Regions from separate parts of the Alkalibacter saccharofermentans DSM 14828 genome, predicted to be linked through region 1. Evidence: riboswitches for the same ligand, from Rfam matches in the RefSeq annotation. Region 1 holds a riboswitch; each other region holds the start of a gene.

What was found. A riboswitch is a leader RNA that binds a small molecule or an ion and turns the genes downstream of it on or off. The one in region 1 is predicted to bind cyclic di-GMP.
Region 2: it holds a riboswitch for cyclic di-GMP, as region 1 does, so the genes downstream of both, BUB93_RS06805 (transglutaminase-like domain-containing protein) here and BUB93_RS10965 (cobalamin B12-binding domain-containing protein) in region 1, are expected to answer to the same signal.
Region 3: it holds a riboswitch for cyclic di-GMP, as region 1 does, so the genes downstream of both, BUB93_RS10105 (right-handed parallel beta-helix repeat-containing protein) here and BUB93_RS10965 (cobalamin B12-binding domain-containing protein) in region 1, are expected to answer to the same signal.

Annotation. Positions count from the first base shown of each region.
Region 1 is NZ_FQTU01000024.1:1,808-6,094, reverse strand. It holds gene BUB93_RS10970 (GGDEF domain-containing protein) at 1-673, opposite strand, end outside; gene BUB93_RS10965 (cobalamin B12-binding domain-containing protein) at 701-1,774, opposite strand; cyclic di-GMP riboswitch class I at 1,998-2,081, opposite strand; gene BUB93_RS10960 (diguanylate cyclase) at 2,531-4,287, opposite strand, start outside.
Region 2 is NZ_FQTU01000008.1:50,097-54,383, forward strand. It holds gene cls (cardiolipin synthase) at 1-700, opposite strand, end outside; gene BUB93_RS06805 (transglutaminase-like domain-containing protein) at 840-1,769, opposite strand; cyclic di-GMP riboswitch class I at 1,785-1,871, opposite strand; cyclic di-GMP riboswitch class I at 1,910-1,993, opposite strand; gene BUB93_RS06810 (NAD(P)/FAD-dependent oxidoreductase) at 2,187-3,374, shown strand; gene BUB93_RS06815 (copper-translocating P-type ATPase) at 3,369-4,287, opposite strand, start outside.
Region 3 is NZ_FQTU01000017.1:21,856-26,142, reverse strand. It holds gene BUB93_RS10110 (right-handed parallel beta-helix repeat-containing protein) at 1-554, opposite strand, end outside; gene BUB93_RS10105 (right-handed parallel beta-helix repeat-containing protein) at 726-2,231, opposite strand; cyclic di-GMP riboswitch class I at 2,299-2,374, opposite strand; gene BUB93_RS10100 (CpsD/CapB family tyrosine-protein kinase) at 2,576-3,298, opposite strand; gene BUB93_RS10095 (YveK family protein) at 3,285-3,983, opposite strand; gene BUB93_RS10090 (lipopolysaccharide biosynthesis protein) at 4,078-4,287, opposite strand, start outside.

The sequences.
Region 1 (4,287 bases):
CCGCCCGATGTCCAAAGGTATCATTTATCTGTTTAAATCGGTCGAGATCCAAAAATGTAAAGATTCCAAATTTCTGGGGATCATTTGCGATTGCCATCTCAATTTCCTCTCGGTATTGATACCTGCTGACAAGGCCGGTAAGTTCATCCTTTACTAGGCGATTGTTTAAGTCTAAATTTAGCCGGTGGAGTTGGGCATTGCTCTTTTCCAACTGCCGTTTTATGTTTTGAAGCTGATTATTCAACTTTTGAATTTCTTCAAATTGGCTTCGAACAATTTCCATATTATTGGTCATCAGATCCCGATCCGTGCTTATAATCAGCCCCATAAATCGATGGATTACATCCTTAGCTCGACAATTGGATTGCTCATTACTCATAAGACTGATATTCATCCCTAAAACAAATACTCTTTCATTTTTAACCATCATACATAGAGATATGGTGACCGTTGGACTAATAATTTGAAATCCATCATCACAGATAAAGCTGCCTTCTTCATCGTAGGCTTTGTTTCCAAGTTCTGTAATCCGTTCCCGGTCCTTAGGTTCAAAAATATCTTTTAAATTCCTTTGATGAGGGGAAATAAGAAAGACGGGATCATACCAATATTTAGTTAACAGGTTCAAGTTTCGATCCCCTTGTAAGAAGAAGGAAATATCATACTGATCCATCCCTAACCTCCTTTCTAAAATCCACTTTCAACAATATGTTTTTTCTGCCCAATTCACAAAAACATCGGCGGTAGCGGAGTAGTAATCAACGTTCCACATTTCCCACAGTTTTTCCGTGTTTTTAAAAGCTTGCCCCCCTACGGCAATCTTTACACTCGGATATTTCTCTTTTACAGCTTTCACAATATTTTCACAGGTGGGTAAGTAAAGAGGCATGGTCACGGATAAAGCAACAATATCAGGTTGATGTTCTTTAATCGCTTCTAAGATTGATGCTTCCGGAAGAGCCGCCCCTAGATAATAACTGTCCCAACCTTGATATTCAAACATGTCGGAAAGCATTCTTGCACCCATTTCATGCAGCTCACTTCCCACGGCGCAGGAAACGATCCGTTTGTTTTTCCTCGGCTTACTGAATATCTCATCATAAAAACCCGACAGCACGGATTGAGTAACGGAAGTAATATAGTGCTCTTTATCTATAGTAATAATGTTTTTATGCCAAAGATCTCCTGTTTCTACCATTACTTTTGCAAGGATCTCTTCGTATATATCCATTAAGGACAGTCCTTGCTTCTTGGCTTCATTAATTACATCATGTGCTTCTCTTGTTTGACTCTTTATTAAGGCCTCCAGGTAGGCTATTCGAAGTTCAGAATGCTTCCCTTCCTGAAACTTTGAAGATAAACTGATTTCCGTTACTGCATTTGTGGTCACTTCCATTGCAGTTTTCAAATAGTCGGTTGCTTTTTTCAATTCATCTTCAGAAAGCAGTCCATCGGGATAGCTGTTTAAAATTTCAGATAGAATTAAGTAATGATCATTCATGTGCTCCATTATTCGATCACGATCCAAGTCCTTCATCAAATTACAAAGCAGCTCATAAATCCATATAGCATATCCCTCAAAAATTTTCCCGTCGCTGAAATGAACTGCAGTCATTAAAAAACTGATGTTATACACCACATCTTCATACATCAATCGTTTTCTTCTCTCATCTAATTCCTTTTCAAGTTTCGGGTCACGCTTAAATTGTTCCTGAAAAACCTTTTGGGCAATTTCCACGTAGCGTTGATCTGTATAATTCACTAATAAACTCATGGACACATCTCCTTTAATTAATAGCTTGATTATTAATAACTGTGTTGACTCTAGCATTATCAAAGATTAATAACATTTTAAAACCACCTACACATGTAGGTAGTTTTAGAGTCTTATCCTCGACTTTAAGTCAATAATTTTTAACTTCCCTACAGCACTTTGCAGGACAAAAAAAACTTTATCCTTCTTATGCGCTCCTATCAAAACCCCCAAAAAACCTTCCTTTGGTAACTGGCTATCTCTTGTTTTCACAAAAGACCCTTTAGCTTTGCGTCCTTACCTTACGATAAGTTTGCTATTATCATTTGAAGGTTTCAATAATAGGTACAGTACCCAACTATATCCTTATTATCCCCTCATTCAACTTTAATTACAACACATTATTTACTTTGACAAACTCCTTATAGCAAGTTTGCTTCAAGTATGTAGTAATACTCCCAATAACGCGTGTTCGTGTTTCAAGCGAATTGTTAATACCCACTTGATCTGATCATGCTTTGCTCGTAACTTTTGTCTGTGCCGTGGTGAATTTAATCGCTTATCTTGCCATAGATGATGATATAACACCTGATATCAACGGGTACTGAGGTGACAGAAAAAGCACCACTAAACGACCTTTCCGGCAAGATTGAAATCGTAAAGTGGTGCCCCAAAACGTATGGTCATAATAACACTTTACGAGAAAAAATTCAATCCTGACACAAATATTTTTCATTGAGAGCAAGGAAACGTGCTTCTGCCCAGAATGCCAATTGGTCAGTAGCCTATTTTTTTATCATATTCCATTATCTCTAGAAAGATTTGAACGAGATCGGGATCAAATTGAGTCCCTGCATTATTTTTTATTTCTTTCAGGGCTTTTTGTTTGGTAATCGAAGGTTTGTAAACTCTGCCATTAGTCATCACATCAAATGCATCGACGATTGCAATTATTCTGGCAAGTATTGGAATATCTCCGCCTTTAATCCCAAATGGATAACCCTTACCGTCCCAACGCTCGTGATGGGATAGAATCTCTTGAGCAATATGCGCTAAGCTTACCGAGGCGCAAGCAATTCGGTACCCTGTTTCGGGGTGCTTTCTGATTTCTTCCCATTCATCAAAAGTTAATTTGTCCGGTTTTTTCAATATATCCTCCGATACAGATATCTTTCCTATATCATGCATGATGGCAATAAGAGATAATTTATCCATATCCTCATTGGTAAGGTCTAATGGCTCTTGAAATCTAAAACATAATTCGGATATTCTTTTTGCATGCTCTTCTGTTTCTTCACTTTTTTCTTTCAAAGCTTCTAGAAGTGTTGATATTAAATCTTCCCTTACGCTGTTACTGTTCATGAGTTTGTTTTTGTACATCCTGTCTTCTGCATCAATCAGCAGCTGTTTAATCGATTTTTGGATATTTATTTTAGTTGCTACTCCTATGGCCATTTTAACCGGTACTGCTTTTATATAGTAATTACTGCACTCATCAATTATTCTGCTTGCAATTTTTCCCGCAATATATTTGCTTGTTTGAGGTAGTAGAATGATAAATTCATCACCACCCCAACGGGCAATTACATCTTCTTGTCTACACGATTCTTTTAAAATCTTTGCAGTGCGTATTAATAGTTGATCTCCTACCTCATGGCCATAAGCATCATTTGCTAGTTTCAAACCATTAATATCTGCCATTATTATGCTTAAAGGGAGTTGCCGTTTGGTATTCAAACGCTTCAATTCATCTTCCATGTATGCCCGATTAAAGATACCTGTTAGTTTATCATATAAACTTAAGCACCTGATTTCTTCGTCTCTTAGCTTTCTTTCCGTAACATCTGTCATAACAATTAAAACGGATGAGCTCCCCCTGTATAAAATATTGGAAATGGACAATTCAACCCATTTTTCCCCATCAAGTGTGTTTATCTTAAGTTCCATGTTATTTAACTGCGTTTGTATATTCTCACGAGACTTCTTTTCAATTAAAAGAGACTCTATTTGAAAGCTGTACTCAGGAGATATGTCATCCAAAAATGAAGCCCCCATAAGATCTGAAGAACTTTTAGACAATATTTTTGATAATGCAGGATTACAATATGCAATGCGCTCATTTTGCAAAACACAAATACCTGCGGGAATACTTTCGGCCAAAGTATAGTACTGTGTTTCTGATTCAAGTGAAAGAGCTCTATTGCGAAGGAGGTTGGTAATTCGCAATTTAAGTTCGTAGGAATTTACAGGCATGCTTATAAATTCATCAACCTCGTTTAAAATATCTTGGTGTAATCGGTTTTTATCATGAGAAGACACCAACAAAAGTATCGGTAAAAAAACCGGATTAGCTTCCTTTTTTAATTTTAAGGCATCCTTTCGATAATTATTAAACGTTTGGTAGTCTGCAATAAGCAAGTCAAAATTGTTTTGCATCTTTTCATCTGGCAAAACTACTTCATAGCTTTTTGAAAGAAATTCTTTCAATATCTTTTGATCTGCTTGCTGACCAATTAGCAATAGTACTCTTTCCA
Region 2 (4,287 bases), on a different contig from region 1:
CTATGTTGCCGTCGATTACAACTATTTTTCTATGGTTTCGATAATTAGCCTTTAAATTTATTAGCTTTATTTTTGATGGAAAGAACCTAGCCACCTTTACTCCCGCCGCAAGCAGGTCATCCATATCTTTTTTATTTAGAAAAAACCCCCCCATATCGTCGAAGAGAAGCCTTACTTCCACTCCATCCTTTGCTTTGTTTTTAAGAATCTCCATGATTTCAGTTGCCAAAATTCCGCTTTTGAATATGAAGTATTGGAAGTGTATGTGATGCTTTGCTTTCTTCATATCCTCCATCAGCGCATCAAACTTTACTTTCCCGTCTGTAAAGAGCTTTAATTTATTGTTGTTGGTATAAAGGGCATTGCTAAGATTTTGATGAAAATAGACGAGATCTTTATATCTCTCCCTTGATTTTTCCTCAAAATATATCTTATCTTCAGCCATATCCTTCTTTTGCCTCTGAATCAAGCTATTGGTGAGAGCTTTCTCCTCTGTATTTAACTTGAATATCTTTCTTCTAGCCAGATTCTGAGAAAAAAATAAATAGAACACAAACCCCGCTGCAGGAATCATCCATAAAAGAAGCAGCCATGCATAAGTGCTCTGCGGATTTTTTCTTTCGAGAAATATTATCGTAAAAGTCAGTATTATGTTTATAATCAGCACTAAAGAAAGACCGTAACTGGTAGCCATCAGCATATGTAGATTCCTCCAAGTATCATATAGTTGACATATTAGTTAATTGTATCATAAATAACGCTGACCAGACCTTTAAAAAAAAATCCGGCAGAGTGCCGGATTTTTTTTGGGGATTCATCAAGAAACTTATTTATCAAATTTAATAGAAATTAACTGCTGAATATTCATCCTGACTCTTGACTATTTGCACTTCTCTGCCATTTCTTAATAGCTGTGCATCATAAGTGGCATCGACGACGTACCAATCTCCGTCCAAAAGGACCTCGTTCCAAGCATGGTATACCTCAGGCTGAAAGTCTCCATAACCTTTGACCAATTTCGATGGTATTCCTACGCTTCGAAGCATGGAAGCCATCAATGCGGAATAATCATAGCATATGCCGCCTCTTTCTTCTAGCGTAACCCTGTTGTCAGGTATGTAGGAATAATCAAGTCCGTCAATTTTATCGTAATCGTAGTCTATGTTTCTTACTATATATTCATATATTGCTTTGAATTTTTGTGAGTCTGTCTCAAGTCCTTCCGTAAGCTCTTTTGCAATAACCGAACTTTCATCATTTTTGCTCCAATTTACTGTTTGTATAGAGTTTAAATATACTAAATTGCCGTCTGTTAAATTTACATTTGCTTCGTAAGTGCCAAGGACTCTGTATTTGTTGTCTGTAGTATTTTCCAAAACCGATACCTTGTAGTCTCCGTTGCCAAATTGCAGAGGAAACAATTCGTAATTACCTATATCAACATAGTTGTAGTGCACTTGCTCTTCGCCTTTTTCCACCACTATTTTTATCTTTTTATCCAATCCGTAATTGAATTTGATTCCTATGACTCCTTGTTCCAACAGGCTTTCATTAACTTCGATGCTGCCTGATGAGGTTTCGAAATTTTTCACGTCAAGATTTTCAAGAGCAGTTTCCAATTCATTATAAGCGATATTCTGAGATGAGCTCAAGGGTATAAGCTCGTCGTTTATCAAACTGTCTTGATCTTTTGAAAATACGTTGCCAGTTGCTGCTCCTGCAGCAATTATTGCAAATATTAAAACAGCGGCTATGCTGAGCTTTTTCATAAACAAAACTCTCCTTTCGGCAACCGGCTGCCTTCCTTGAATTCAAGGTTAAGGCCCTTGGCTTTGCGTCCCAGTTTTTCAACTGGTTTGCCATTATCGATGAAAAGTCCATCGGTTTAATACAATAAAAAAACTTCCCCTTCGGTAACCGGCTATCTTCCTTTAAAAAGGTAAGACCCTTGGCTTTGCGTCCCAGCCTTTCGACTGGTTTGCCTTTATCGCTGAAAAGCATACACTTCTAGCAAGTAAATCTATCTACAGTACAATTCTACCACAAAAAAACCACAAACACAAGCAACCCGGCCTTTAAATATGATAAAATTGTACTAAAATTCGAACAACTGCTCCTTTTGATTTGTTTAAATCTGACCACAGAAGGATAAAAATAAGGTAACTTTAATTCAAGGGGGAAATATAATGAATATAGTAATAGTAGGAAACGGAGCAGCCGGGCTTTCTGCCGCCGAAGAGATAAGAAAGCATGATCCGTCTGCAACAATAACAATGGTAACAGAGGAGTCATACTACACTTATTACAGAACAAGGCTTTCACACTATCTGTCAAAAGATTTTTCAATTGATGAAATTTACATACATCCGGAAAATTGGTACAGAGACAACAAAATAGACATAATCCTCGAAACCAAGGTGAAAAAAATAAATACAAATGAAAAGACCGTCATCATCTCAGAAGATAAGAGCCTGCCTTACGACAAGCTGCTTCTGGCAAATGGGGCATCCAGCTTCGTACCACCTGTTGAAGGCTCAGACAGCAAGGGAGTTTTTTCACTTAGAGACATGGATGACGTAAAAAGCATTCAAAAATTTTCGAAAACCGCGAAAAAGGCTACAGTAGTAGGAGGAGGACTTTTAGGTCTAGAAGCTGCAAACGCATTAAAAGAATTAGGTCTTGATGTAACCGTTGTGGAGTTTGCCCCCAGGCTTCTGCCAAGGCAGATGGACGAAGAGGCTTCTAATGTGGTTAAAAAAATCGTGGAGGATCAAGGCATATCATTGTACTTAAACGCCCAGGTTGAAAAAATAGAGGGCAATCCGGTAACCGGATGCATTCTAAAGGGCGGCGATAAGGTCGACGCAGATCTTGTGCTCTTTTCTACAGGAGTACGGTCCAACATAAGCCTTGCCAAGGATGCTGAAATAGCAACAGACAAGGCGATAATAGTCAACGAGTACATGGAAACCAGCGCAAAAGACATCTACGCAGCAGGAGATGTTGCAGAATTCAATCAAATGTCTTTTAATATCTGGCCTATTGCCATAGAACAAGGTAAAATGGCAGGCCGGAACATGATTGGCAAAGAAGAATCTTATGAAGCCATCACACCTTCAAACATGCTTACGATTTTAAACGTGAAGGCATTTTCACTTGGAGACATCGAAGGCAAGACTGAAGGTTTGAACTGCTTGCGAGATAGAAACGACACTAAATTCAAAAAATTGTTTTTCAAAGATGGCAAGCTAGCCGGAGCTATACTCATAAATGACATCGCAATGGCAGGCAAGCTCAAGAAAAAGATGGGCGAGGATTACTCCCATCTTCTAAAAGAAGATATTTCGGATAAGGAAAAAATAGAAAAATTATAACTTGATCAGCTTGGCATTAACGGCTACTATAATTGTACTTAAGGACATCAGCACAGCACCTAAAGCCGGAGATATGACAATTCCTGCGGAATAGAGAACGCCTGCGGCCAAAGGAATTGCAATTACGTTGTATCCTGTGGCCCACATCAGGTTTTGAATCATTTTTCTATATGTCAGCTTGCCTAAAACAATGAGTACCGTCACATCCAACGGATTGCTATTGACTAAAATTATATCGGCAGTTTCGGCCGCTACATCAGTCCCAGAGCCAATAGCAATCCCCACATCAGCTTGAGCAAGTGCCGGAGCATCGTTTATTCCATCACCTGTCATGGCCACATACCTGCCTTTGTTTTGAAGCTCTTTGATTTTTTCTAGTTTCTCTTCAGGTAAAACCTCCGCAAAGTATCCATCTAAATTTAATTTTTCAGATACTTGAGCAGCAGTTTTTTTATTATCCCCTGTGAGCATCCAGCAGCCTATCCCCATGCTTTTCAGTTTCTCCACAGCTTCCATTGATTCGGGCCGGATTTTATCGGAGAGCCCAAATGCAGCTAACAGATTTTTTTCTTTTAACAGAAAAACATTAGTTGAAATATCAAAATCGGGCATATCACCGGGTATGTTTATGTTGTTTTCCCGCAAAAATCCCGGACTTGCCATGAAATACTTTTCTCCATCTATATAACCTTCTACCCCTTTTCCCTTTATAGCTTTAAACTCATTTATATCAAACATCTCCATGCCAATCGATTTAGCATGTGCAACTATTCCGTCGGCTATGGGATGCTCGGAGTTTTTTTCCAAGGATGCGGCAATTTGAACCGCCTTGTTTTTATCCATGTTGTCCCCAAATACCTCAATATGATTCACTCCAAATTTTCCTTCCGTCAAAGTTCCTGTCTTGTCAAAC
Region 3 (4,287 bases), on a different contig from region 1:
GCTCTTTCTATTGAATTGCCTTCTATGATTATATTTTCTGCATTCATAAATATTATTCCTGAGGCTTGAGTATTGTAGGTGGAGCAGTTTAGTATTTCAACATAACTTGATCCCTTGTCATCTGTAGTAGATCCAAACCCCGCCCATCTGGAGTTAATTACCCTTATGCCTTCAATTCTTAAATAGCTTTGAGTATTTATGTCAAAGAGGCTGCTCCAGTTATATCCCCAGTCTATTCCTTCACCGTCAACTACAACTGTTTCGTCCTGATAATTTGAAATAGTTATATAATTGTCCACTTCTCCTGACGTGCTCACTGTTACCGCTTCATTATAAACCCCTTCCCTTAAGTAGACCGTATCTCCTGCCACCATGTTTTCTGATGCTTTTTGGATGGTTCTCCACGGCTCGTCAAAAGTACCAGGGCTTTCATCATTCCCTTGAGTGGAAACATAATAAACGTTTTGTTCCTCCTCAACGTCCAAATTACAGCCAAGGAATAAAACAGGTATAACCAACAAAACCATAGCAGCAAGCATTTTTATACGTTTCATTTTATCAGCGCCTCTTTCCATAAAAATATACGCAACAAGCCCCAAAATTGTCGGATGTTCTTAACCTACAATTTGGGGCTTTGCTTAACAATTTATATTCTTATTATACTACACTTTACCATTTTTTATTGACAATCTTGTAATTAATGCCCATGATGCTTTAAAAAATGATTAATTAATTGTGTTCCCTTCAATAGTGGTCTCTGATTCAATTCCTCCGTCCATTACTATGGTTCCACCAGTTAATCTGTTTCCTGTAATAAAGATTCTTTTTGCATCTGGATTGTTCAAACGAATGTTCCCACCAGATATGGTGTTATTATAAAATTTTATATTGTCCATAGGACTTCTGTAATTATAATCCCAGCCTGCAACAGTGTATCCAACTCTGCAGTTTCTAATGGTATTGTTGTATATGTTTACGTTTCTCAGTGTTCCGCCCTTTTCAGACGCTACGGTTATTCCCTGTCCACAGTTGTATATGTTGTTTCCGTACACTTCGATATTGCTTGAGGTCTTGCTGTAAGAATCTATGTATATTCCGATCTTTGCGATGTCGTGGACTGTATTGTTGTATATCTTTCCGTTTGAAGACCCTTCCTTTGCGTCAATCCCCTCACCGCCAGCTCCCTGGACGCTGTTGGTTATGTTAAATACCCTGTTGTTTCTGATTACGAAGCCATTCACATTTGAAAATGAAATCGCTTCTTGAGAACCAGATGCCGTGCAAGCCTTTTCTACTGAATTTCCGTCAACTGTAATATTTGTTGCAGTATAAAATGCTATTCCCGACGCCCTCGTATTGGATGTAGAGCAGTTTATTACCTGAATATAGTTGGAGTTAGACTCTACCCTGGTGGAGCCTATTCCCGCCCATCTGGAATTGATCACCCTTAGGCCTTCAAGCCTTATGTAGCTCTTGGAATTAATGTTCACGAGGCTGTTCCAGTTGTATCCCCAGTCGATTCCTTTTCCGTCTACGACCGGCTTTTCACCTGGATAGTTTCTAAATGTAATATAGTTGCCGCTTGTCCCTGAGGTTTGCATGTCCACCTTTTCGTTGTAGGTGCCGCCTCTGATATAGACTGTATCCCCAGCTTTAACTGTATTTGCAGCCTTCTGTATGGTCCTAAATGGCTGTTGCTGTGTACCAGGATTTGAATCGTTCCCGCTAGTCGCTACAAAATATGCTCCTGCTACCAGTTTGACGCTGGTATCTCCTCTTGTTGCTTCGACACTACTTGTTGTCGATTCAGTCTTTGGAGCTGCTGTTTCAGTTTTAGTCGCGGTGCTTTGAGTACTTGTGCTGCTGCTTTTTGAAGCTGTTGATGTGTTTGCCGTTGACGTGCTTGTGGATGAAGTGCTTGTTGATTTGGAAGCTGAAGATTCAGTGCTTGCAACTGATTTTTCTGCATCTTTTTTGTCACTTGCTTCAACCTTTTTTTCTGCTTCTTTTTCTTCTTCTTGTTTTTCCGTCTCTTCTTCTGCATCATTGATTTTTTCAGATGCCGGCTTGTCTTCGTTTGCTATAGTGTTATCGCTTTGACTTATACTAGTGTCTGCGCTGTCGTCTGTGTCTAACCATTGTCCCGGATTCGCAAATGCTGCTCCGACCATGACAAAGAGTATAATCATACTGATTCCGACAAAAATAAAGCTTTTGTTGTTCTTTTTCATTGCTTTGTTTCCCTCTACTTTCTTTTTTCAACAGAGTGCCTGATGGATTCCAAACAAAAAAACCCCTTTTGGTAGCTGGCTGCCATTTTACAGGCCCTATAGCTTTGCGCCCCTTTCTTTCGGAAGGTCTGCCATTATCATTTGAAGTTTAATTTGTTTTAAATTAACTGGGAATGCTTCGTTCAGACAAACTGTCGCTTACTAAAAGGTCCAATATCTCTAAAACCTTTATTTTTCATGATGTTATCACAGCTGTTTTCCCATGTCAACATTAAGTTTTATCTGAATTTATTGCTTTCGAACTAAGTTTGTGTACCCATTATTTACAATTTATGTTTTTTGGTTCATCGTCCACATTTACCTTCATCGGATACCATATTGCCGGAGACGAAACCTTTCTCATAGTCCCTTAAATTTAGGTTTTTTTTGCTCTTTCCGCCGCTGTTTATTACAACACCTGCGATGTGGGCACCTATCTTTTCAAGTTTGTCCTTTACATCCTCAAGGCTTTTAAGTGACGTCTTGGCTTTTTTTACAACCAGGATGGTCGAATCCACGTTTGAGGCGATTATTGCCGCATCAAAGTAGTCTTCTATTGCAGGAGAATCAAATATAACTATACTATAGACCCTCTCAGTCTCATCGACAAACCGTGAAAACCTGTTGCCCATAAGAAGTGCTATGGGATTTTTATTGTCACACCCCGATGAAATATAATGCAGATTATCCGTATCTGTCTCAAGCAAGGCATCTTCCATAGAGCATTTACCCAACAGAATATCACTAAGTCCCATATTTCCCTTGTTCTTTATTTTTTTCGCAGCTAAAGGCTTTCTCATGTCTCCATCCACAAGCAGAGTCTTAAAGCCTGAAGATGCCATAGTCTTAGCCAACCCGTATGCTATGCTCGTTTTCCCCTCTGCCCGGCTGCAGCTTGTCATGACGTAGCTCGTGGTCTTTCTGCTATCTTCTTCCTTGGCAAGCTTTAAATTTACCGCTAGCACCTCGTATGCACTAGTTACTGCTCTGTTTATTTTATGTGAGCTGAGTGCTTTATTTCCCCCCATAGCCAAAATCCCCTTCATCAGTATTGTGTCTTGGTATAGTTCCCATCACTCTAAAACCCAAACCTTCCACTAGATCTTCTTCGAAATATACTTTTGGATTAAAATATTCCATTACGTATAATGCGCTAAATGACAATACCGAACCTGCTATCATGCCTAGGATCATAAATGCCACCCCATAATTTCTTTCCGGTTCGATAGGTACTATTGCCTCATCAAGTATGCCGACGTTTTCTGTATTGATAATGCTTCTAATAACCGTCGAAAAAGTCCTAGCCATGGAATTTGCTACAATCGCAGCCTTTTCCGGATCTTTGTCCTTCGCGTTGATATAAAATATATTTGAATCTATGCTGCTTGATATTGCGGTTTTTTCGAGTATTTCTTTTTCCGTCAGATTATACTGCCCAAGCTCCTCTATTACAGCTGAGATAACCCTCCTGCTGTGGATTACCTCCCTAAACTGGTTTAATACCTCCCGACTAAGCTGAATGTCGTAAAACTCCAATGTTTGTCCTTCTTCTCTTATTCTTTCCAGATCCATTGAATAAAGGGTTACTTCGGCTTTATATGTTGGAGGAGTATACGAAATCATCAAACCGGCCAGAACCCCTCCTACTAAGAAGGCAAAGGCCATGACCCACCACTTGCTTTTTAGAACTCCTATCAATCTTCTTATACTCAAAGCCGATCACCCTTCCTGTGGACACACCATCTTTAATTTACTTATACCTCTCAAAGAGTTATTCAAAACACAACTTGTCTACCGCGGAAAAACTTTATCGCCTTACCAGTTCCTTGATTCTAACAAAGATTTCGAGCATCACCTTTCTATCAAAGATAAAGCTTATCACCAGGGTAACAATACCACACCAAGCGGCCACTGCAAAAGCATCACGCACCCACCCTCCGTATGTTGACGGGTCTATAGTCATGCCAAGCCTAAATGGCAGGATAGAAACAGCTATCACTACAAACATTCTTACGAC